DNA from 2 places in the Cytobacillus sp. SAFR-174 genome. Region 2 is predicted to be linked to the other one. Evidence: riboswitches for the same ligand, from Rfam matches in the RefSeq annotation. Region 2 holds a riboswitch; the other holds the start of a gene.
What was found. Region 2 has a riboswitch for lysine ahead of ACTHRG_RS09660 (aspartate kinase). Riboswitches for the same ligand answer to the same signal wherever they lie in the genome.
Positions count from the first base shown of each region.

Region 1 (12,670 bases), on a different contig from region 2:
GCCAAAGAGCACAGCACTTACACTGACGGATATGATGAGCTAAGAAATTCAGCTGCAGATGATGAGCAATCATTAAAACTGCGGGAAGAACAGCTCGATGTGTCGAAGGAACGTGTACAAGCCGGAGAAGTTGAGATCCAAAAGGACGTAGTTGAAGAACAAAAAACAATAAATGTACCTGTCGAGCATGAAGAAGTATATGTAGAAAGAAGAAAAGTGGATGATCCGGATGGCGCCGGCGTCTCACCAATATCGGACGATGAAACAATCAGGATTCCTATTACAGAAGAGCGTGTGGAAGTCTCCAAAAAGCCCGTGGTCACCGAAGAGATTGTCGTAGGCAAACGGGAAGTTCAGGAAACACAGCAGGTCAAGGAAAATCTCAAGAAAGAAGAAGTGCATTTTGAGGGAGGGCATGAACACATTACAGAAGATGAAGACTTAAATAGAAAAAATAATAACCTATAAAATTAAAAGGGTTCCCTCCAGGGGAACCTTTTCATTTATGTTGGACAGCATCTAAAAAAGCCTTCTCTCAAAGAGAAGGCCTTTTTTATAGTTTCTAACTTGCCCTGTTCTCCTGCCAGGCTTCTTTTTTGCCGCGTCCAAGGAAAGCAAATGCCGCTACAAGAACAGCCACTGTAAGTAATGCGATAACAGTGCTGCCAGTAAATCCGATGACCAGATATCCAACAGCAGCGATTCCCGCTGAGATCAAGGCATATGGAAGCTGAGTCATCACATGGTCCATATGGTTACAGCCTGCACCTGTTGAAGAAAGAATCGTTGTATCTGAAATCGGTGAACAATGGTCGCCGAATACGGCACCGGCAAGGACAGCAGACATAGCCGGCAATAACAGAGAAATATCTGTTGCAGCGGCAATGTCTCCAGCAATCGGAAGCAGGATGCCGAAAGATCCCCATGAAGTTCCGGTGCTGAATGCCATAATTCCCGCTATGACGAAAAGTAAAAACGGAAGCCATGATGTGCTCATATTTGAGCTTTCCACAAGACCGGCTAAATACTTTCCAGTTTCCAGACGGCCGATTAAATCAACAATCGCCCAGGCAAACAGCAAGATATAAACAGCTGGAAGCATGGATTTAATGCCTTCCCATACTCCTTTCCCAAAAACATTCGGGTTAACGCCCTTCAAGGAGAACGCCTGACGGAAGAATAAACCTAACGAAACCAATAGACCCACGAGGCCACCAAGGATTAGGGATTTAGAGACATCCGTGTTCTCAAATATTTGTAATACAGTCGCATTTCCTTCAACCGCCTGTAAACCCGTCCAAAACATTGAGCCCACTGTACCAATGACAAGAGCAATGATTGGCCAGACAAGATCGCCGACAGATCCTTTCGAACTTGTTGGAAGGTCGTCCTTCAATTCACCAGGTGCAGGCTTCTCTGGATCCATTACAAGCCCCTCTTCAACTGCCCGCTTCTCATGTACTTTCATTGGCCCAATCTCTATGCCTCTTAACGCCACGATAAATACAATAGCAAGAGTAGCCCATACATAAAGGTTCATGGGAATCATTTGAATAAATGCCGAGAAAGCTGAATACTCGGTAACATTATGTGCAGCAAGGATTGTCCCGATCAGCGCAATAATGTATGCTCCCCAGCTGGAAACCGGTGAAACCACACAAACAGGTGCTGAAGTCGAATCAATCAGGTACGCCAGCTTTGCACGGGATACGCGCTGGCGGTCTGTAATGGGACGTGAAATCTGACCGACTGCAAGAGCATTGAAATAGTCGTCAATGAAAATGATAATACCTAAAACAGCTCCAACAATCTGTGCGCCTGCACGGGTCTTGACCCGCTTCATCGCCCATTCTCCAAAAGCGCGGCTTCCGCCTGAGATAGAGATAAATGCAGTAATAACTCCTAATACAAGCAAGAATAGAATAATATATACATTCCAGGTGTTCAGCTCTCCGTCCGAAACAAAAATTCCTTTTACAGCATCCCAAATGATGCTGAAGGTTTCTGTGATGCTGAATTCAGCCAGCAATAGTGCGGCTGTTACAATCCCCACTCCCAGTGACAGCAATACGCGCCTGGTCAGGATAACCATAGCGATTGCTACCAAAGGCGGCAGCAGGGAGAAAATCGTGTTAGTCATTTCTTGTCCTCCTCTTGTTTTTTTTGGATCACCGCCACGCGGCATGTCCGTTTTGCAATCAGGGGAACAACAAGGATGATGACAAAAACCAAAATAAAAAAAGAGTAACGATAGAGAAAAATCTATCATTACTCTTTTGAAGTAATTAGTTTCTCCATCACGATCTGTAGCTCCCCATTATGAAGGCTTTGACAAAGTATATTCATACTTTCCCCTCATAATGACAGTGTTACTCCTATTCGAAGTAACCCCAGCAAAAATAGTTCTGACTCACTAATCTTGCTTCGGCAACATTCCCTTTCGGCTGCGGTCGTCGTTGTCATCCTCACACAGCATACTTATGAACCCTGCACCTCTACCCCATCGGATATGATAAGGTTTTATGAAATTATAGTAGAATCTTATCAAAATACCAATCTATTTGCAAGCTTTATTGGCCGGCCGGTATTTCGATTGATGGCGAGGTACCCCCTCCGCCATTGTAAAATTGCGGGACCTTTCCAGGATAAATGCCATAAGCGGCCAGCACATCTTCCTGTACTGTGATAATTTTGGTGGCAAAAGGAATGATAATTTGAACCTGTACGTCCAGGCGGACCAGCACCTTCACTTCCACATTATTTATTCCGTGATCCTTTGTTTCAGTTATGAAATTGGAGGTAACGGAACCGACTGCATTAAACTTCACCGGTATACGGGGACCCAAATTACCAAGGAGGGCATTATTGGTTGCCTGGCCAAGCGGCACGTAATAGACAATTCCATTTGAGTGCTGCATTTCCTCCGTGTTGATTTCCACGTCTGTAAAGGACTCCAACGCATCCAAATCGCCCTTTTCCGCTTTTTTAATATTATCCTGAACCAGTTCGGTTACTTCCGCTTTGACTCTGTTCAGCTTTTCCACGTTTATGCTGACCACACCGCTCTCGCTCGCTTCAAACATATCTTCCAAATCCATCACATTGGTAATTTTTTTATTAATCGCATTGTTTATCACCAATGATGCGATTTTCCTTGTCTGTGAATCGGCATAGCTCATAAGTGTTGGTTTAAGCCCTTCATTGATAATCCAGAGGCCGGCAGCTGTTGAGATAACAAAAAATACAAAGGTCAAAAGAAATACATAACGAAATGGAAGAGGACCTTTCCGGGGCAGCCGGCCGCGAAATTTTGCCAAAACAAATCCCCCCTTTACAAGCTATATGTATGCTGTAAAGGAGGGAACTAGGCTCAAAAATCCAAAATAGTTTATCTCAGTCTAACGGGCAGTAAGACCCCACTCCAGACTCAGCGGAATCAAAGGAGGATAAGCGGGGGTCAAACTGCCCGTAATGGCCCGATTGGTTCAACTAACAATCAGCGGGGGATAAAGCCCCCCCACTGATTGAAGTTTCACTTTATTGTTGTACTAAAGTTGTATCACAGCCTGTAATAACAGAATTCAATTCAAGCCTTAAATCTGCTTCATATGGGACCACATTCCTGCCCTTTTCTTCAAGTATCCGGATAACAGGCCTGTCGCTGAGACCCGCGTTCTGCCGGCAGACAACACCTTTTCTTCCATCATTCAGCTCGACTGTAACACCAACTGGATACACGGCTACTGCCTTACGGAAAACTTCAATGACTTTCTTATCAAATAATTTTCCGGCCCCTGCATACAGAACTTCCAGCCCTTCGTGGGGGAGCATAGCCTGCCTGTAAATGCGGTTGGATGTTACTGCGTCAAACACATCGGCAATCGCAATTATCTTGCCGAATTCATGAATCTCGTTCCCCTGCAGGCCGCGCGGATAGCCTGAACCATTTAATCTCTCATGATGCTGAAAGGCGCAATGTGCAACGAGGAGAGGGATCGTCTCTACTTTTCTTAATATATTAAATCCATCTTCCGGATGCTTCTTTATTGATTTAAATTCGTCTTCTGTCAATTTACCCGGTTTCATAAGAATATCTGCAGGCACCTTCATCTTTCCGACATCATGAAGAATAGCACCCAGCCCCAGGATTTCAAGTTCCTTTGGCAGGAGCTGAAGCTTCATCCCGATTGCCAGTGAATAAAGAGTCACATTCAGGGAGTGTGTGAATATATAGTGATCATATGTATAAACATCTGATAGGATCGTAAGAAGCTCTTTATTTCCCCTTATTTCACTGATCAGCTGACGTATCAGCCCTGAGAGCCGCTTGGAGGCATTCTCAATTACCAGAGAGCCTGATAACTCTTTATTTGCTTGTACTTCCTTCAGAACGGTTTCAATGGTTTCGATAGCCTGTTTGCGCATTTGGGGAGTCAGAGGGTCCTTATATTGGATATCCTCAGTGCGTAAATCCTTGATATACACATAGGTAATACCCATTTCCTGCAGTTTATGTATTAATTTATCTGCCAGCTCCACACCTTCATGCAAAAGGACCTGACCCTTGTCATTATATATAGCTTTGGCCAAAACACTGCCAGTCTCAATTGTATTGGTTGCTGCTAATCTCATATGTATCTCCCATATCCATTTTTCGGTGCTACTTTATATTTCGGGCATTATTTGGTTTTATTTACATTATACGACAAATTTCCCAGCTTGAGAGTGGGTTTATGATATATTTCCGGATAGAAAGATTTATGTAAGTATAACCCGCTTTTACTTGCGGATAGAATAATTTATGTGAAAAGCGCCTAATGCATAAAAAAAGACAGGCCTATTCAGGCATGCCTTTAGATCATTTTGAGAAGTGCTTCTTTTCCGATCGTTCCTTTAACAATTCCCAGCTCCTCGGCCTCATAAGTGACAGATTCAAGCGGGGCATTTAACAGCTGATCTATCGTTTTTACACCGACAGCCCTGCCGGCAATTACTTTGCGGTCCTTAAGCTTCTCATTCAGCAAAGCTACATCCAGGGCTCCGCACATGATATACCCTTTATCATTCGTTACCACCAGCAGATTGGTCTTCGGCAGCTGCACCGAAACACTCAAAAAAGTGTGGCCATCTATATCAATCGGCTTCAAATCAATCATACCTGCACCCACTCCTTTCCTTTTCCCTTACACAATATGTGCGGACAAAGAAAAGGGTGAACGTGGCAGGCACCTATACCAGTTGGCTGAAGTGGTATAGGTGCCTATCACCCGGTTTAAAATAAATCTAGCTGTCTGGGAGCAAGCTGCTGATATTCGATTTCAAGCATTTCGATCATTTGTTTAGCGTTGTCTGCCGCGTCACCGCCGGAGTTGTTGTTGAAAACGGCGAATACATTTTTACATTTTTTCTCGAGCATTTTTAGATGTTCTGCCCATTCTGCCAGTTCTTTTTCGTTATAGCGGTAAAGATAGCGGACCTCCCGCCAGTTGTCCGCATTCTTTTTCTGCCAGCCGTGAACGTTTCGGCCGTGAAACCGAACAAGAACCTTATCATGACTGGTTGTTTCCAGAACCATTGGAATAGAACCCTCACCGGCTTGCGGCTCGTCACAGATGCTGTGAATCCAGTCTTCCTCTTTCATAAAGCTTAGCGTGCTTTCCCTAAACTCCGGCCGAAACCATGATTGATGCCTGAACTCCAAGGCACAGGGGATATCCTCCATCTGCTCCTTGCACCAGCGAAGGTAATCGACATTGGCTTTTTTGCAGTCAAACCATGGCGGAAATTGAAACAGCACCATAGCGAGTTTGCCGGATTCGATATAAGGCTCCAAAGAATCTTTAAACGCTTCAAACATTTCTTCCTTGCTTTCAAAAGGAATTTCGCCTCTCTGATGGCCCGTCATGCCCTGATAGGCTTTTACAATGAATTGAAAACCATCTGGGGTGTCTTTTACCCATCTGGCGGAGTTGCGCTTCGGCTGCACATCATAAAATGCGGAGTCCACTTCCACTGTCGGGAAATGGCCGGCGTACTCCTTTAATTTATCTCTCGGCGAAATGGCGCCTGTATAAAGACTATCATGATCGCCCCAGCCTGTTACGCCTATGATAATCATTGAAACACCTCCGTTTGGCCTTAGTCTTGATAAATTAAAATGAAAACTGATTTTGCTTTTATCAAAGTGATATATCTCCACTTTAGCAATTTATTCATCATTTTTCCAAAAATAATAGAACCTATTCTATTTAAAAACCCGTTTACCATGGCCGGTAAACGGGTTTTCTAAAATAGCTATTAACCGATGGAACCTTCCATTTCAAACTTGATCAGGCGGTTCATTTCTACTGCGTATTCCATTGGAAGCTCTTTCGTAAATGGCTCAATGAAGCCCATTACGATCATTTCTGTTGCTTCTTCCTCAGAAACTCCGCGGCTCATAAGATAGAATAGCTGTTCTTCTGATACTTTTGAAACCTTCGCTTCATGCTCAAGAGAGATGTTGTCGTTCAGGATTTCATTGTATGGAATCGTATCCGAAGTTGACTGGTTATCCATAATTAACGTATCACACTCGATATTGGCGCGTGCACCTTCAGCTTTGCGGCCGAAGTGAACGATTCCGCGGTATGTTACTTTACCGCCCTGCTTGGAAATCGATTTCGATACGATCGTTGAAGAAGTGTTCGGTGCAAGGTGAATCATTTTCGCACCTGCATCCTGATGCTGCCCTTTGCCTGCTAATGCAATAGAAAGGGTCATGCCGCGAGCGCCCTCTCCTTTAAGAATAACTGCCGGATATTTCATTGTCAGTTTTGAACCGATGTTTCCGTCAATCCATTCCATTGTGGCGTTTGATTCACAAACAGCACGCTTCGTAACCAGGTTGAATACGTTGTTTGCCCAGTTTTGAATGGTTGTATAACGGCAATATGCGTCTTTTTTGATGATGATTTCAACAACCGCACTGTGTAGTGAGTTAGTTGTGTACACAGGTGCTGTACAGCCTTCTACATAGTGTACATGTGCCCCTTCATCAACGATGATAAGGGTACGCTCAAATTGCCCCATGTTTTCAGAGTTAATGCGGAAATATGCCTGTAATGGCGTATCAACCTTAACCCCTTTCGGAACATAGATGAACGATCCGCCAGACCAAACGGCTGAGTTTAATGCAGCAAATTTGTTGTCTGTTGGAGGGATGACTTTTGCCCAGTGCTCACGGAAAATATCTTCATTTTCGCGAAGAGCGGAATCTGTATCCTTGAATACGATTCCTTTTGCTTCAAGGTCTTCCTGCATGTTATGGTAAACAACCTCTGATTCATACTGTGCAGAAACACCAGCAAGATACTTCTGCTCCGCTTCTGGAATACCCAATTTATCAAATGTCTGTTTGATTTCTTCAGGAACTTCATCCCAAGAGCGTTCAGTTTTTTCAGAAGGCTTTACATAATACGTAATTTCATCAAAGTTTAATGACGCTAAATCTCCGCCCCATTGCGGCATAGGCATGTTATAGAAATGGTTCAATGATTTTAAACGGAAGTCAAGCATCCATTGTGGCTCTTCCTTCAATTTTGAAATCTCTTCTACAATTTCTTTTGTCAAACCGCGTTTTGATCGGAAAATGGAAACGTCTTTATCGGCAAAACCATACTTGTAATCGCCGATCTCAGGCATCTTTTTTGCCATCGTCGTATTCCTCCATTCATATAGGAAAGGGTTCACACCCTATCAATTCATAGTTTTTTAGCACACAAGGCAGACGAAAAAGTTTTTAATCAAACGTTTGATTGATTTATTCCTGTTCTTCTTTCTCCGTGCCAACGCCTTTTTCCATTGCTTTCCATGCTAAAGTGGCGCATTTGATTCGGGCAGGAAATTGGGAAACTCCCTGAAGAGCTTCGATATCGCCAAGATCCAGATCATCTTCATCATATTCTTTTCCCAGCATCATGTCAGAGAAAACTTTGGAAAACTTTAAGGCTTCTTCAATATTTTTACCCTTGATGGCTTGGGTCATCATGGAAGCTGAGGACATGGAGATGGAACATCCTTCTCCTTCAAATTTCGCATCAGCCACTTTGCCGTCCTCAAGCTTCAGCGTCAATTGAATACGGTCCCCGCAAGTAGGGTTATTCATATTGATCGTCAGGCTGTCATCTTCAAGTACCCCTTTGTTACGAGGGTTTTTATAATGATCCATTATAACCTGGCGGTAAAGGGTATCTAAATTTTTAGAAGACATCGCTGAAATACTCCTTTGTTTTGACAAGCCCTGAAACAAGCTTATCAATATCTTCTTCCGTATTGTACAGATAGAAGCTTGCACGTGCAGTTGCCGACACCTTAAGCCACTTCATCAGCGGCTGTGCACAATGATGGCCGGCGCGGACTGCAATTCCTTCTGCATCCAATACAGTAGCCACATCATGTGGATGAACATCGTCTATATTAAAGGTAACCAGACCGGCCCGTTTCGAGGCTTCTTTCGGCCCATATATGGTCATTCCGTCTATAGCAGACATTTTTCCCATAGCATAGGCGGCCAGTTTGTGCTCATATGCCTCGATTTCGTCCAGGCCAATCTGCTCAAGGAAATCAATAGCAGCACCCAGCCCAATGGCACCTGCAATAATTGGCGTGCCTCCTTCGAATTTCCACGGAAGCTCCTTCCATGTTGATTCATAGAGGCCGACAAAGTCGATCATTTCGCCGCCAAATTCAACCGGCTCCATTTTTTCAAGGTGCTTTTTCTTTCCGTAAAGAACACCAATGCCGGTAGGGCCACACATCTTATGACCGGAAAAAGCAAGAAAATCACAATCCAGGTCCTGAACATCTATTTTCATATGCGGAGCACTTTGTGCACCATCCACAACCATAATAGCGCCATTTTCATGGGCGATTTTTGCAATTTCCTTAATCGGGTTCATAACACCAAGTACATTCGATACCTGCATGATCGATACGATTTTGGTATCGGCTGTTACGGTTGTCCTGACATCCTCAAGGGAGATGGTTCCGTCTTCCTGCAGGGGAAGGTACTTTAATGTGGCACCCGTCTGTTTCGCTACCTGCTGCCACGGAATGATATTGCTGTGGTGCTCCATATAGGAGATCACAATTTCATCGCCTTCTGAGAGGTTAGCGCGTCCGTAGCTTGCTGCAACTGTATTGATGGAAGTTGTTGTTCCTCTTGTGAAAATAACTTCCTCAGTAGATTTTGCATTAATGAATTTACGCACCTTTTCCCTGGCACCTTCATAGCCATCGGTTGCTCTCGTGCCTAGCGTATGGACGCCTCTATGAACATTCGAATTATATTCCCGGTAGTATTTATCAATCGCCTCAATTACCGGAACAGGCTTTTGGGAAGTAGCGGCACTGTCCAGATAAACAAGAGGATTTCCATTGACTTCCTGATCCAGGATGGGAAACATTTGCCGAATCTCACGGGCATTCATTATTTTACTTTCCTTTCAATAACGGCAGTCAGCTGCTTTTTAACGCCTTCAATTGGAAGAGCATTAACAACAGGCGCCAGGAAGCCGTGAATAACAAGACGTTCAGCCTCTTTTTGGGAGATGCCGCGGCTCATTAAATAATAAAGCTGCAATGGATCCACACGGCCGACTGAAGCTGCGTGTCCTGCTGTTACATCATCTTCATCGATTAATAAAATCGGGTTGGCATCCCCGCGCGCTTTTTCGCTTAACATCAGTACGCGTGATTCCTGCTCGGCATTTGACTTGGAAGCCCCATGTTCAATTTTACCGATTCCATTAAAGATGGATGAAGCAGAGTCTTTCATAACCCCATGCTTTAAAATGTAGCCTTCAGAATTCCTTCCGAAATGAACTACTTTCGTTGTAAAGTTTTGAGTCTGTTCTCCGCGTCCTACAACAACTGTTTTAGTATCCCCGAAAGAACCGTCTCCAACAAGGTTAGTTGTATTCTCTGAAACTGTATTGCCATCGTTCATAAGTCCAAGAGCCCATTCAATGCGGGCATCACGGCCTGCAACCCCGCGGCGGTTCACATAAGCTGTTGTTCCTTTAGCAAGTGTGTCAACCGCACCATATTGTACTCGTGCATTTGCACCTGCAATGACCTCTGTAACAATATTGAAGATGCCGTTCGCTTCCTCAACTACAGAAAGATAGTTTTCCACGTAAGTAACTGAGCTGTTATCATCAGCTACAACCAATACATGGTTGAACAGGTTTGCCTCTTTATCATCATGGATATATACAGCTTGAATCGGCGCTGAAATTTCCACATTTTTCGGAACGTACAAGAACGCTCCGCCGTTTAAAAGAGCCGCGTGCAAAGAAGTTAAACGGTGTTCGTCCGTTTTGACGCCATCCTTCATAAAATACTTCTGTAGCAGCTCACTGTGTTCTCTTGCCGCTGTAAAGATGTCTGTGAAAATAACACCTTTTTCCTGCAGTTCTTTAGATACAGTCAAATGCGTTGGTCTATTATTGCGCTGAATATATAAATTCTGATCGCCAGCTTCTGTATCAATCAGGTTTCTTACATCTTCAGGAAGGTCGTTTAGAGACGCAAAGTCTTCACTTCCGACAATGTGCTTTTCGAACTGTGTGAAGTTCCATTTATCTATTTTAGTTTTATCAGGCTTTGGCATTGGCAGGCTTTCCGCGTCTGCAAGCGCATTTAGACGGAGTTCTGTCAGCCATGCCGGCTCGCCCATATCTTTTGAAAAGGAACTAACATATTCCTTATCAAATGGTAGTTTTATTTCCGTTGTCATAGTGATCCCCCTAACGCTTACGCTTCTTGCCCAACTGTTTCGTCTTCAATGCCCAATTCTTTCTTAATCCAGTCATATCCTTCAGCTTCTAAGCGCTGTGCAAGCTCCGGTCCGCCTGATTTTACAACGCGGCCCTGCATCATGACGTGAACATGGTCAGGTGTGATGTAGTTAAGAAGGCGCTGATAGTGTGTGATGATTAAGCATCCGAACTCTTCTCCGCGCATTTCATTGATTCCTTTTGAAACAACTTTCAATGCATCGATATCCAATCCGGAATCGATTTCATCCAGGATAGCCATTTTAGGTTCAAGCATCATTAATTGAAGAATTTCATTGCGCTTCTTTTCTCCGCCTGAGAAACCTTCATTAAGATAACGCTGAGCCATGTCAAGATCCATTTCAAGGAATTCCATCTTGCTGTCCATTTTGCGGATGAATTTCATAAGAGAAATTTCATTTCCTTCTTCAAGGCGGCTATTAATTGCAGAACGTAAAAAATCGGCATTTGTTACGCCGCTGATTTCACTTGGATATTGCATTGCAAGGAATAGGCCGGCACGTGCGCGCTCGTCAACTTCCATTTCAAGAACATCTTTACCATCTAAAGTGATGCTTCCCTGTGTTACTTCATATTTTGGATGGCCCATGATAGCAGAAGATAAAGTAGATTTACCTGTACCGTTCGGCCCCATGATTGCGTGAATTTCTCCGCCTTTAATCTCAAGGTTTACACCTTTTAGTATTTCTTTTCCCTCAATAGCAACATGAAGGTCTTTAATTGTAAGTACTGATCCTGCCATAATATATACCTCCGTCAATAAAAAAAGATTTGTAAATCGGTTTCATCCGCAAATCTCTATTCTCATTTTATTCTCATTACAATCTTATAACAAATCAAATATCATAGCAACTCTTTGAGACCATAAACAAACTTTTCAAACGAAAATGTTTAGAAAGCCTGCAGATATAGATTTTATCATATAAAATCTTTGTCATCAAAGAGTGAAATTACCGGAAACCAGCATGTCCTGTCTATTTTTTCCCGGTACTGTAATTTCATGTACTGCAAAAAGAAAACCAGTGCATCATTGGCACTGGTTACTATTTACTTCATTATTATATATACCTTTAACTTAGGAATGAATTTTTCTTTCAAGATCTGCAACTAACCGCTGGCTTTGAAGATAATCTTCTTCACGTCTTTTTTCAACTTCCATTCGAATATCATGTTTCCGGCTGTACACTTCATATCCAACTCCATGGGCAGCTTGCATAGCTTTTTCCATTTCACTCGTGTAGTTCAGCTGTAACTGACTGATAATGAATCAATCCTTTCGGTTTTTATGCTTTTCAGCATTTGGTTTTACATCTAAAATCTTAACACTCACACTATACCCCGCACAAAGCGGAAAAAACCTGATTTTTTTAGCAAAATAAGGAATGAGAACTGGTGAAACGCTTTCATACTTCCTATCCTTAGAATACTGGCCGAATGCTCTGGATTAATGGTTGTTTTTATAAATTTTCTGAAAAATCATCATTTCAAAAGAAAACTCCTGCTGCTAAGCAGGAGAAGATTTTCAGTGATTTCGCTGATTCAATTCGGTCATGGCCTCCTGGACAAGCGTAACTGCCTGGCTCATTGCCGCTCCGCCGCCAAAAGCTGCTGTTACTCCTACTGCCTCAAGAATCTCTTCTTCAGACGCACCTTGATCAATGCAGCCTTTCATGTGGTAAATAATGCAGTACTCATCCTGAGAATATAAACTGATGCCGAGGGCGATCAGCTGCTTCTCTTTTTGGGATAACACTCCTTCTTTAAAGCAGGCTTCTGTAAAAGCATTATAATGCTTTGCCAAATCCGGCATTTTTTCAGTAAAAACACCT
Region 1 covers NZ_JBQCMZ010000005.1:212,099-224,768, reverse strand. Annotated here, with positions in the region: gene ACTHRG_RS07780 (YsnF/AvaK domain-containing protein) at 1-468, shown strand, start outside; gene ACTHRG_RS07775 (Na+/H+ antiporter NhaC family protein) at 563-2,140, opposite strand; lysine riboswitch at 2,300-2,506, opposite strand; gene yunB (sporulation protein YunB) at 2,571-3,317, opposite strand; gene ACTHRG_RS07765 (HD-GYP domain-containing protein) at 3,538-4,632, opposite strand; gene ACTHRG_RS07760 (YunC family protein) at 4,854-5,156, opposite strand; gene ACTHRG_RS07755 (DUF72 domain-containing protein) at 5,273-6,118, opposite strand; gene sufB (Fe-S cluster assembly protein SufB) at 6,298-7,695, opposite strand; gene sufU (Fe-S cluster assembly sulfur transfer protein SufU) at 7,802-8,251, opposite strand; gene ACTHRG_RS07740 (cysteine desulfurase) at 8,241-9,470, opposite strand; gene sufD (Fe-S cluster assembly protein SufD) at 9,470-10,780, opposite strand; gene sufC (Fe-S cluster assembly ATPase SufC) at 10,798-11,583, opposite strand; gene ACTHRG_RS07725 (hypothetical protein) at 11,917-12,069, opposite strand; gene ACTHRG_RS07720 (carboxymuconolactone decarboxylase family protein) at 12,364-12,670, opposite strand, start outside.
Region 1: another riboswitch for lysine. It lies ahead of ACTHRG_RS07775 (Na+/H+ antiporter NhaC family protein); the one in region 2 lies ahead of ACTHRG_RS09660 (aspartate kinase).

Region 2 (12,670 bases):
TGTATTTCATTATAGTGTTTTTTGAATTATTTGAAAACCTCCCACCATGTGTTAAATAAAAGATTATGCCTCTAATCTGATTATGGAAAATTAACCCAACCCGTTAATTTCCATTGCAGGCACTCGCTTTCCACGGGGCTGCCGGGAGCCTCCTCACCGCTCCGCGTCTGCGGGGTCTCCCTTGGTACGCTACTCCCGTAGGACGTTGAATAAGCTTCCTTGAATCCACACCGCACGAAGAAAATGCGGATGCATTTTCGAGGATCTCCCACCTTCCACTCCAATCAGCTCAGTGGTTAAATTTAATTGCTGTTTAAAAAACAAATTATACGAGTATGATAAAACCCCTCTCCAAAAGGAAAGGGGTTTTATCATACTTAGATTTGGTCGCTCCCAAAGAAGTTTTTGAAAGACTGGAATGTTGTATCGCGGTTTAGTGCCGCAATGGATGTTGTTAAAGGAATGCCTTTCGGGCATGACTGGACGCAGTTTTGAGAGTTTCCGCAATTGGCAAGTCCGCCATCACCCATGATTTGCTCCAGACGTTCAGCTTTATTCATTTCACCAGTTGGGTGAGCATTGAACAAGCGAACCTGTGATAAAGGAGCAGGTCCGATAAAGTCAGATTTGCTGTTAACATTCGGGCATGCTTCCAGGCAAACACCGCATGTCATGCACTTTGAAAGCTCATATGCCCATTGGCGCTTTCTCTCAGGCATACGCGGTCCAGGTCCCAAATCATACGTGCCATCGATTGGAATCCATGCTTTAACCTTTTTCAGGGAATCAAACATACGGCTTCTGTCGACTTGCAGGTCACGGACTACCGGGAACGTGCGCATCGGCTCAAGACGGATTGGCTGTTCCAGCTGATCTACAAGTGCCGTACATGATTGGCGGGGCTTTCCATTTATAATCATTGAACAAGCACCGCAGACTTCTTCAAGGCAGTTCATATCCCATGCGATTGGAGTAGTATCTTCACCCTTGACGTTAACCGGATTACGGCGAATCTCCATAAGGGCTGAAATAACGTTCATGTTCGGACGGTAATCAATTTCAAACTCTTCCTGATAAGGGGCTGAATCAGGAGTATCCTGGCGGCTGATTACAAAACGGACTGTTTTAGTTTTTGTTTCCTGCATGGTTTAGTTCTCCCCTTTCTTTTTGGAATAGTCACGCTTACGCGGTGGAATTAAGCTTACATCAATTTCTTCGTAATGGAATGCCGGAGCGGAATTTGCATCCACAAACTTCGCCATTGTTGTTTTCATGAATTCCTCATCATTACGTTCAGGGAAATCAGGCTTATAATGTGCTCCGCGGCTTTCATTACGGTTATAGGCACCAATTGTAATAACACGTGCCAATTGAAGCATATTCTGCAGCTGGCGCGTAAAGCTTGCACCCTGATTGCTCCACTTCGCAGTATCATTAATATTAATGTTTTTATAGCGCTCCATAAGTTCAACAATTTTTTCATCTGTTTTCAACAGCCTGTCATTATGGCGGACAACCGTTACATTGTCTGTCATCCACTCACCAAGCTCTTTATGAAGGACATATGCATTCTCTGTGCCATCAAGAGACATGATATTATTCCATTTTTCTTCTTCCTGTTTTACATGGCGGTCAAATAGTGATGATGGCAGATCTTCAGCACTCTTATCTAATCCGCTGATATACTTGACTGCATTCGGGCCTGCTACCATACCGCCATAAATGGCTGATAGCAGTGAGTTGGCACCAAGACGGTTGGCACCATGCTGTGAATAATCACATTCACCAGCTGCAAACAAGCCTGGAATATTTGTCATCTGATCATAGTCAACCCATAATCCGCCCATTGAATAGTGGACAGCAGGGAAGATTTTCATTGGCACTTTACGAGGGTCTTCACCCTGGAATTTCTCATAGATTTCAATGATTCCGCCAAGCTTAATATCAAGCTCTTTAGGATCTTTATGGGAAAGATCAAGATATACCATGTTCTCCCCATTAATGCCGAGCTTCTGGTTAACACAAACGTCAAAAATTTCACGCGTTGCAATATCACGAGGCACCAGGTTTCCGTAAGCCGGATATTTCTCCTCAAGGAAGTACCATGGTTTACCATCTTTATATGTCCATACTCGTCCGCCTTCACCGCGTGCAGATTCACTCATTAGGCGAAGCTTATCATCTCCAGGGATGGCGGTTGGATGAATCTGAATAAATTCCCCATTTGCGTAATAAGCGCCCTGCTGATAAACGATGGAAGCTGCTGAGCCTGTGTTTATGACAGAGTTAGTGGATTTTCCGAAAATAATTCCCGGTCCGCCGGATGCCATAATAACTGCATCTGCAGCAAAAGACTTAATTTCCATAGTAGTCAGGTTCTGGGCAACGACACCCTTACAAGCTCCGTCATCATCGATGACAACCCCAAGAAATTCCCATCCCTCATACTTTGTCACTAATCCTGACACTTCATGGCGGCGGACCTGCTCGTCCATTGCATAAAGCAGCTGCTGCCCAGTTGTAGCACCGGCAAACGCAGTACGGTGATGCTGTGTTCCACCGAAGCGGCGGAAGTCCAGCAGACCTTCAGGTGTACGGTTAAACATAACACCCATACGGTCAAATAAATGAATGATGCCAGGTGCAGCCTCTGCCATTGCTTTTACAGGCGGCTGGTTTGCGAGGAAGTCCCCGCCATAAATTGTATCGTCAAAATGAATCCAAGGAGAATCGCCTTCCCCTTTTGTATTTACCGCTCCGTTGATGCCGCCCTGGGCACAAACAGAGTGAGAACGTTTAACCGGTACCAGAGAAAATAATTCAACCGGAGTCCCAGATTCTGCTACTTTAATTGTCGCCATCAAACCGGCTAGTCCGCCGCCGACAACTATAACTTTTCCTTTACCCATCGTGACTCACTCCCTTAATACTTGTAAGAAAAGCGCCAGCACCCGCTTACCGGTCTCCTTGAGGCCTTCCGATGGCGTTTATTCTGCCAAAAGTGCTGATTTTACCTATGCGCTTTCAATAATGCGGAGCCGGGCAGCTGCCCAATTCCCTTTTTATCCGATCAAGTCTAATAATCTCTCATGTCTATTAAATAAATGCTGTCAGAGCACGTACGCCAACAATAGATAGTGCAATGAAAATTCCGATTGTTACGTAAGTGGAAATAACCTGTGAACGAGGAGATACTGTAAGTCCCCAGCTGACAAGGAATGACCAAAGCCCGTTAGCAAAGTGGAAAATTGCAGAAATGACTCCAATAATATAGAACCAGAACATAAATGGATTCGACAGGATGTTCTCCATCATCTGAAAGTTAACTTCTGCTCCAAAGGCAGCCTGTACGCGTGTTTCCCATACATGCCATGCAACAAAAACCAGCGTAATAACACCTGAAACACGCTGAAGCATAAACATCCAGTTGCGGAAATATCCATATCTGGTTGTGTTATTTTTCGCAGTAAAAGCAATATAAAGGCCATAGATTGCGTGGAACAGCAAAGGTAAATAGATTACAAATGTTTCAAGGAATATTCTAAATGGAAGACTTTCCATAAAATGCGCTGCATTATTAAAAGATTCCTCTCCCCCTGTTGCAAAATGGTTCACTACAAGGTGCTGCACCAAAAACAATCCAACTGGTATTACGCCAAGCAATGAATGCAATCTGCGATTAAAAAACTCACGATTACCTGCCATAAACTTTCCCCCCCTGATTTTAAAAAAACGATGCTGAGCCCCCGCTCAGGACATCATCTCGAAAATGTTATTCATTTTCTTACAATTATGTGACATGTCCATTTTACTCCCAAGATAATAGAGCGTCAAGAAAACGGATACATAAAATGTTCCATATTAATAAAATTTTTAAAAAATATTTACCGGTTAAAAATATATATTATTCTGCGGTTCAATATGACCTAATTACCGGTCTCCAATATACTGAAATAGTAATTATTTCTATGCAAATCGTTCTATTTTTTCCCGAATTGATATTAACTCCCCAAGCATATTGTATATAATAGAATCATAGAAAGAGGGGAGACTATTGAGCGAATTAGCATCTGCGAAATCTAATGAAGATCACATACAGTCAGTACCGGTATTTGGCTATGAACTGATCCGGGAAGTTCTTTTGCATGACCTTTTAGGAAATGAAGCACCCGAAATTTTATATTGGGCCGGCAAAAGGCTTGCACGCATGTATCCTCTGGAAACAGCCGGACAGATTGCCGAATTTTTTATAAATGCCGGCTGGGGCAGCCTTTCGATCGCAAACGAATCTAAACATGAGCTTGAAATGATATTATCAAGCCCGCTGATTGCTGGCCGCTTGCAAAAAAACAATAACTGCACATTTCAGCTCGAGGCTGGTTTTATAGCCCAGCAGATTGAATTTCAAAAAGAAGTTATTTGTGAGGCTTTCGAACATCCCCGCAAGAAAACCGGCAAAATCCTTATTACTGTGAAGTGGGATAAAAAGGACCCTGCTGAGTAACATCTAATTTACAAACAATAAGCTATCAATTTCTGATAGCTTATTGTTTATAGCTTCGGAATTAAGCCTTAACCGCGGAAACAGACAGCTTGAATGCCTCGTGTAAAGCATCAACAGCATCGATCATTTTACTGTTTTCCACAACCGCTGATACTTTAATTTCTGACGTGCTTACCATTTTCACCTGAATTTCATTCGCTGAAAGCACTTCGAACATTTCTGCAGCCACACCCGGATTTGAAATCATGCCTGAGCCGACAATTGAAACCTTTGCAAGCCCTGATTCCCACTCAATGCGGTCATAATTTAATTGATCTCTATGCTTTTCCAGAACTTTCACTGTATCCGTCAGATCTTCATTCTTAATTGAGAAGGACAGGTTAGTTGTCTGGGCTTCTGTCATGCTCTGAATAATGATATCGACATTAATGTGGTTTTTGGCGAGCGCCGAGAAAATAGTAGACAGACCAGTCAGTGAATTAGGAAGACCAATGATTGTTACTCTTGTTATGTCATCTTCAAAAGCCACACCGCGCACCACTAAATTTTGTTCCATTTTTACTTCCTCCTCAATGATTGTTCCGGCTTCCTTTTCAAGGCTTGAACGCACTTCAAGCGGAAGACCATAGTTTTTAGCGAATTCAACTGCTCTTGGATGGAGCACTCCAGCCCCCAAATTGGCCAGCTCAAGCATTTCATCATAGGACACAGAATGTAACTTTCTGGCATTCTTTATAAAGCGGGGATCGGTTGTAAACACACCTGTAACATCCGTATAAATATCACATTTATCAGCTTTAAGTGCTGCAGCCAGTGCAACAGCAGTTGTATCAGATCCGCCGCGTCCAAGTGTGGTAATTGAACCATCTTCTGTCATCCCCTGAAAGCCTGCTGCAATCACAATTTTCCCCTGACTTAATTCCCCCTGAATGGTGGCTGGATCAATATTTACTATCCTCGCATTACCATGGACTGCTTCTGTTTTAATACCTGCCTGCCACCCTGTAAAAGAAACGGCGGGATGTCCTTTCGCATTTAATGCCATAGCTAATAAAGAGATGGTCACCTGTTCGCCGGTTGTAAGCAGCATATCCATTTCCCTTTTATCTGGTGATGGGGAAATCTCCCTTGCCATGCCAACCAGCTGATCAGTCGTTTTGCCCATTGCCGAAACAACCACAACAACATCGTTTCCACGGTTTTTTTCCTCAATTACCCGATTAGCGACATTTTGTATTCTGTCTACAGTCCCCACGGAGGTGCCTCCGAATTTCTGCACTATGATTCCCACAGCTTTCCCTTCTTTCTAAAGAACTCGTAATTTTATGAATTGCCGTCCTATGTAAGTGAAGCAAGACAGTCCACTCGGCTGTATTTGACAATGGCCTTAAATCTAAAATACCCCTTTTGGGCAATAAAAAAAGCAATGGAATAGTTTAACTATCCCATTGCTGTGCAGCCAAAATGTATAAGTGAGCAAACACAGTGAGATAGCTCTCCAGGACGGCAATGTCCTGACAATCCTGCATTTATTCAATGCAAAACCAGCAGAAAAAATGATGAGATTTTCTCCACTTCGGCGAACATCCCCTTTCAAAGCTTTTCATGGAAGCTCATTCTTCTCCAAGCTTTTACTGATGAAGTTCGCACCTCTACCTTCACTTAACGATTATGTCCAATAGTTCTGTTTAAACATATGGACATGTGCTTTATCGCTATAAAGTGATATTGATATAAAGTTTCAGTTAGTATAACATGTCTGACTTTTTATGTCTATATCCATTTAAGACTCAGAGTTTCCATTTTGTTCCTCAAACCTCTGCTTTAACTCCTCAGCAACATTAGCAGGAATGCCTATTTTTCTATACTCCTCAATTGATGCCTCTTTCATTTTCTTTACAGATCCAAAGGCCTTCAGCAGCTGTTTCTTTCGCTTTTCGCCTATGCCCGGAATTTCATCCAGAATAGACTGAAAGGCACTTTTTCCGCGAAGCTGGCGGTGAAAAGTAATCGCAAAGCGATGAACTTCATCCTGAATTCTCTGCAGCAGGTAGAATTCCTGGCTGTTCCTTGCAAGAGGAATAATTTGAAGCGGATTACCATATAAAAGCTGTGAAGTTCTGTGCTTCTCATCCTTCACCAGGCCTGAAATCGGGATATCCAGACCGAGCTCATTTTCGAGCACATCCCTTACAGCCTCAACATGCCCTTTACCTCCATCAATCAAGATTAAGTCCGGAAGCGGCAGTTCTTCTTTCAGTACTCTTGTATATCTGCGGCGGACGACTTCTCTCATGGATTCATAATCATCAGGACCTTTGACGGACTTTATTTTATATTTTCGGTACTCTCTTTTCTCCGGTTTGCCATCAATGAAGACGATCATGGCAGAAACGGGATCCGACCCCTGGATATTTGAATTATCAAATGCTTCAATCCGGTGAGGGGTATAAATCCCAAGCTGATCACCCAGATTTTCAACAGCTTTAATAGTCCGTTCTTCATCACGCTCTATTAAAGAAAACTTCTCCTGGAGAGCAATTTTTGCATTTTTATGGGCAAGCTTCACCAGGTCCTTTTTTTGCCCGCGCTGCGGCTTTAGCACTTTCACATCAAGAAGCTGTTCTGCCATGACAGCATCAACGGAATCGGGTGCCAATATTTCACGGGGTTTAAAGTGATTTGCTTTAGTATAAAACTGGCCGAGGAACGTTAAAATTTCTTCTTCCGGCTCATTATAAATCGGGAACATTGATACATCCCGTTCGATCAGCTTGCCCTGCCTGATGAAGAAGACCTGGACACACATCCACCCTTTATCAACCGCATAGCCAAATACATCCCGATCTGTAAAATCTGTCATCGTCATTTTTTGCTTTTCCATCGTTGCATCTATATGGGCAATTTTATCTCTCAGCTCTGTTGCTCGTTCAAAATCCAAATCTTCAGCAGCGGCTGTCATTTTTGCTGTAAGGTCTTTTTTAATCTCTTTGTATCCGCCATTTAAAAATTTCGCAATTTCATCTGTCATTTGCTTATATTGATCTGCACTTACTTCCTTTACGCATGGTGCAAGACATTGTCCTAAGTGATAATAAAGGCAAACTCTGTCCGGAAGTGTTGAACATTTGCGAAGAGGGTAAATACGGTCGAGCAGCTTTTTTGTTTCATTGGCAGCCTGCACATTGGGATAAGGGCCAAAGTATTTTCCCCTGTCTTTTTTTACTTTTCTGGTTGTAATCAGACGGGGATGGCGTTCGGCCGTCAATTTGATAAAAGGGTAGCTTTTATCGTCCTTCAGCATTACATTATATTTGGGATCATATTTCTTGATCAGATTCATCTCAAGAATCAATGCTTCCATATCTGAAGATGTGACAATATACTCAAAGTCCACAATCTCATTAACAAGTCTTAATGTTTTTCCGTCATGTGAGCCTGTAAAATAGGATCTGACCCGGTTTCTGAGAATTTTGGCTTTCCCCACATAGATAATGGTCCCCTGCCTGTCTTTCATTAAATAGCAGCCTGGCTGTGCAGGCAGCAGCATCAGTTTATTTTTTATCGTTTCATTCATGGCACTCCACCTCCCCGATTAAAAATTTTCTTATTGTAAGGCTTTTTTAGAAAGATTTTATCTAACATTTATTTTGAATTTTCATAATCACCTGGTATGCAAGCTCGCCATGAAGATTAGTCTGCATGATAAAAGCACGGCATCCCCATCTTATTATATCAGCTGGTAAACCTGCAGCATAACCGCTAAACACACATGATAAAGTGAACCTTCAATCAGTGGGGGTTTTCCTTATCCCCCCACTGATTGTTAGTCGCGTTCTAGTGTCGCTAAGATCTCCGCTAGCGCTTCGATCAATCGACACTACGAACCCGATTGGTTCAACTAAGCCTCTGCCTGCGCGTCGGCAAGTTTCACTGTATCTCACCAATCGGGCCTTTACATTATAAAGCGAGGCGACTTGCCTTGGGGTGACAAGCATAAGACGAGCAGATGGTGGGGAGTGCTTTTCTTCCCATCAGCTGATTGGCTTATGACCTCGAGCCCCTAGGAGCCGCAGCTAGATCGGGCAGTTTGATCCCCGCTTATCCTCCTTTGTTTCCTCTGAGTCTTGAAGCGGGGGTCTTACTGCCCGTTAGACTGCGATAAAAAAATCCCGATGTCCGCATGGGACACCGGGAAATTTCTTTTAGATTAAGCATGTTTTGAAAGTAATTCAGCAAGAGCTTCTTTCGGCTGGAAGCCAACCGCTTTATCCACCACTTCACCGTCTTTTAGTACGATCAAAGTTGGGATGCTCATTACGCCAAACTTGCCGGCTGTTTCCTGGTTTTCGTCAACATCGATTTTTACAATTTTGACTTTATCGCCCATTTCAGAATCAAGTTCTTCTAATACAGGAGCGATCATTTTACAAGGGCCGCACCATGGAGCCCAGAAATCTGCCAATACTAATCCCGAACCAGTTTCAGCAGTGAAATTTTGGTCAGTCGCGTGTGTAATAGCCATTTGATATGCCTCCTAAAATTTAACTCAAATACTAACGACAGTATATCATCGTTTATTCTATGATGCGAACAATCTGCTCGATCGTAATTTACCCTATGTAAAGCAAATTATTCTCTTCTTTCTTATGGACTTTATGTATAATGGGCGGCCATCTGCCGCCCATTTGTACTTTATGCGTTTACTTTAAGCTTTTTGAACTCTTCTGTTAACAGAGGAACAACCTCAAACAGGTCTCCGACAATACCGTAATCAGCTACTTTAAAGATATTGGCTTCCGGATCTTTGTTAATCGCTACGATTACTTTGGAGTTGGACATCCCCGCTAAGTGCTGAATAGCTCCGGAGATACCGCATGCAATATACAGATCTGGTGTTACAACCTTACCCGTCTGTCCAATTTGCAGTGAGTAATCGCAATAATCAGCATCACAGGCTCCGCGTGATGCCCCTACCGCTCCGTTTAAAACAGAAGCAAGCTCTTTTAATGGCTCAAAGCCTTCCTCGCTCTTAACACCGCGGCCGCCGGCAATAATAACCTTAGCTTCGGATAAGTCAACGCCTTCACTCGCTTTGCGGACAACTTCCTTAATGATTGTGCGAAGATCCTTGATCTCTGCAGCAACAGAAGCAACCTCTCCTGATCTTGATTCATCCTTTTCCAAAGGAGCTATGTTATTTGGACGGATTGTGGCAAAAAGGAGACCATCTGTCACAATCTTCTTTTCAAAAGCTTTGCCTGAATAAATCGGGCGTGTGAAGACCAGATTGCCGCCTGCTTCTTCAAGGCTTGTTACGTCAGAGATTAAACCAGACTCTAGCTTGGCAGCAATTTTAGGAGCAAGATCTTTCCCCATTGCTGTATGTCCAAAAATAAGACCATCCGGACTTTCGGAATCAATCACAGCCATTAAAGCCTGTGAAAAACCATCAGGCGTATACTGCTTCAGCTTCTCATCTTCAACAGTTACAACACGGTCAGCACCATAATGAATCATCCCACTCGCTAAAGCGCTTACAGAATCACCAATTAAAACTCCTACAACTTCTCCGCCTTCTGATGCAGTCTTACCGGCTGCAACAGCTTCGAAGGATACATTACGCAATGAACCGTCACGGACTTCACCTAACACTAATACTTTTCTAGCCATATGTTTTACCCCCTGCGTTATTATTAATCAGTTATTGATGATCAGACAACTTTAGCTTCAGTATGAAGAAGCTTCACCAGTTCCTTAACTTGATTTTCCAATTCGCCTTCAAGAACTTTACCTGCTTCTTTTTTAGGCGGCATATAGATTTCAATTGTCTTTGTCTTAGCTTCAACATCGTCCTCATCAAGATCAAGATCGTCAAGCTCAAGCTCATCAAGAGGCTTCTTTTTCGCCTTCATAATTCCTGGCAAGGATGGATAGCGAGGCTCATTCAGACCCTGCTGGGCAGTGACCAATAATGGAAGAGATGCCTCAATTACTTCTGAATCCCCTTCAACATCACGTACTACTGTGGCAGAACTGCCATTAATATCAAGTTTAGTGATAGTTGTTACATAAGAAATTCCTAAAATCTCTGCTACACGCGGTCCAACCTGTCCGGAACCCCCATCAATTGCTACATTCCCAGCAATGATTAAGTCAGCATCTTTGTCTTTCAGGAATTCAGATAAGATTTTTGCCGTCGTGAACTGATCCCCATTCTCAACGTCATCTTTTGTATTTATTAAAACAGCTTTATCAGCACCCATCGCAAGAGCGGTACGAAGCTGCTTTTCAGCTTCTTCTGTTCCCACAGAAACAACTGTTACTTCTCCGCCATTCGCATCGCGAACCTGGATTGCTTCTTCAATTGCATATTCATCATAAGGATTAATGATAAATTCAGCGCCATCCTCATTGATTTTGCCGCCGGAGATTGTAATTTTTTCTTCAGTATCAAATGTTCTCTTCATTAATACGTAGATGTTCATGATTTCCCTCCTAGTAATTAAGCATTGTCCTATAACAAAGCCATTAATTAAAACATTTCTTCACTTCTAAAGATTGAAAATATTTAATGCGTACAGAAAGGTTCATCTGCTTCGAAGTGCCCGCTTATTTTAAAATTGAGCGGGCGCTCGCTCACTGACCATAACTTAACCAATGAATCTTCTGAAGATTAAATTAACCGCTTACATGTCTATTATAATAGATTATTAAGATGAATGTAATCTTTCAGCTCAATTCTTTTAACTGCTATTTTCCGGTGAAGTTTGGCTCCCGCTTATTAATAAATGCAGATATGCCTTCCTTGCCATCTTCAGATACAAACACTTCTCCAAACAATTCCGCTTCTTTCACTACACCTTCGTAGAATTGTCCGGTTTTTCCGAAGTTTAATAGCTCAATAGCCGCCTTGATGGAGCCTGGGCTCTTCTTGGCAATTTTCTTTGCCATATTATAGGCATTTTCCAAAAGCTGCTCCTCAGGAAAGGCATGGTTAGCCAAACCGTATTGAACTGCTTCAAGCCCGGTGATCGGGTCGCTTGTGAACAGCATTTCAGCTGCACGAGCAGTACCTACATAGCGGGGAAGCCGCTGAGTTCCGGCAAAACCGGGAATTAATCCAAGCTGAAGCTCCGGAAGACCGAGCTTTGCGTTATCAGCTACAAGACGGAAGTGACAGCCCATCGCAAGCTCCAGGCCGCCGCCAAGTGCTGCACCATGAATGGCTGCAATAATTGGCTTAGGGAACTTTTCCATCCTCTCAAAGAGATTCTGTCCATAGGTCGCTAAGCTTGAAAAATCCTCCCCGCTTTCAATAGTAGTAAATTCTTTTATATCAGCTCCTGCTGAAAAGAATCTGCCTTCTCCGTGAATTAAAATAACTCTAACGTCACTATTATCTTCAACTTCATCCAGGACAGCTGAAAGCTCTTTTAATACACCTGATGAAAGAGCATTCGCAGGCGGACGTTCAATTGTAATCGTCGCTACGAAGTCGTTATGGGACCATTTCAGGTATTCCATCGTATCCCTCCTACAATATTATTGAGCACTTTATCATTTTCAAGGTTTTCCGCACCCGCTGATTAAAAGTTTATGGACAGGTCCTGCCAATGCCGTAAGATCATATTTCTGCTCATTCATTACCCATGTGGTCACGGTTTCGTCTATGGTGCCAAAAATCATCTGACGCGCCAGCCTGATATCCAGATCTGCTGAAAACTCACCGTTCTCCCTGCCGTCATCAAGAATCCTTTCCACTAAAGTGAGGTAGCCTTTGAGCACCTCATTAATTTTGTGGCGCAGGTCTTTATTGGACTGCCTCAACTCGAGCTGGGTTACAATTGCCAGGTGCTTGTCTTCCGAGAGCATTTTAAAGTGCGATTCTACCATCATTAATAGTTTCTCTGCAGCTTTCTCTTTTCCTGCAATTTTTTCCTCAATTTTCTCAACAAAGTAGCCCATTTTATCCTGAAAGAGGGATATTAATATATCTTCTTTGTTTTTAAAATATAAGTAGATCGTGCCGTCAGCGACACCAGCCTGTTTGGCAATCTTTGATACCTGAGCCTGGTGATAGCCATTTTCAGCGATCACGACTACAGCCGCATCAATAATTTGCCGGTATTTAGGCTTTGTTTTTTTCATGTGGCTCCCTCCTTT
Region 2 covers NZ_JBQCMZ010000007.1:110,120-122,789, reverse strand. Annotated here, with positions in the region: gene sdhB (succinate dehydrogenase iron-sulfur subunit) at 378-1,145, opposite strand; gene sdhA (succinate dehydrogenase flavoprotein subunit) at 1,149-2,909, opposite strand; gene ACTHRG_RS09670 (succinate dehydrogenase cytochrome b558 subunit) at 3,097-3,705, opposite strand; gene ACTHRG_RS09665 (YslB family protein) at 4,055-4,504, shown strand; gene ACTHRG_RS09660 (aspartate kinase) at 4,566-5,795, opposite strand; lysine riboswitch at 5,988-6,167, opposite strand; gene uvrC (excinuclease ABC subunit UvrC) at 6,288-8,081, opposite strand; gene trxA (thioredoxin) at 8,715-9,029, opposite strand; gene ACTHRG_RS09645 (electron transfer flavoprotein subunit alpha/FixB family protein) at 9,200-10,177, opposite strand; gene ACTHRG_RS09640 (electron transfer flavoprotein subunit beta/FixA family protein) at 10,219-10,992, opposite strand; gene ACTHRG_RS09635 (enoyl-CoA hydratase) at 11,258-12,031, opposite strand; gene ACTHRG_RS09630 (TetR/AcrR family transcriptional regulator) at 12,071-12,655, opposite strand.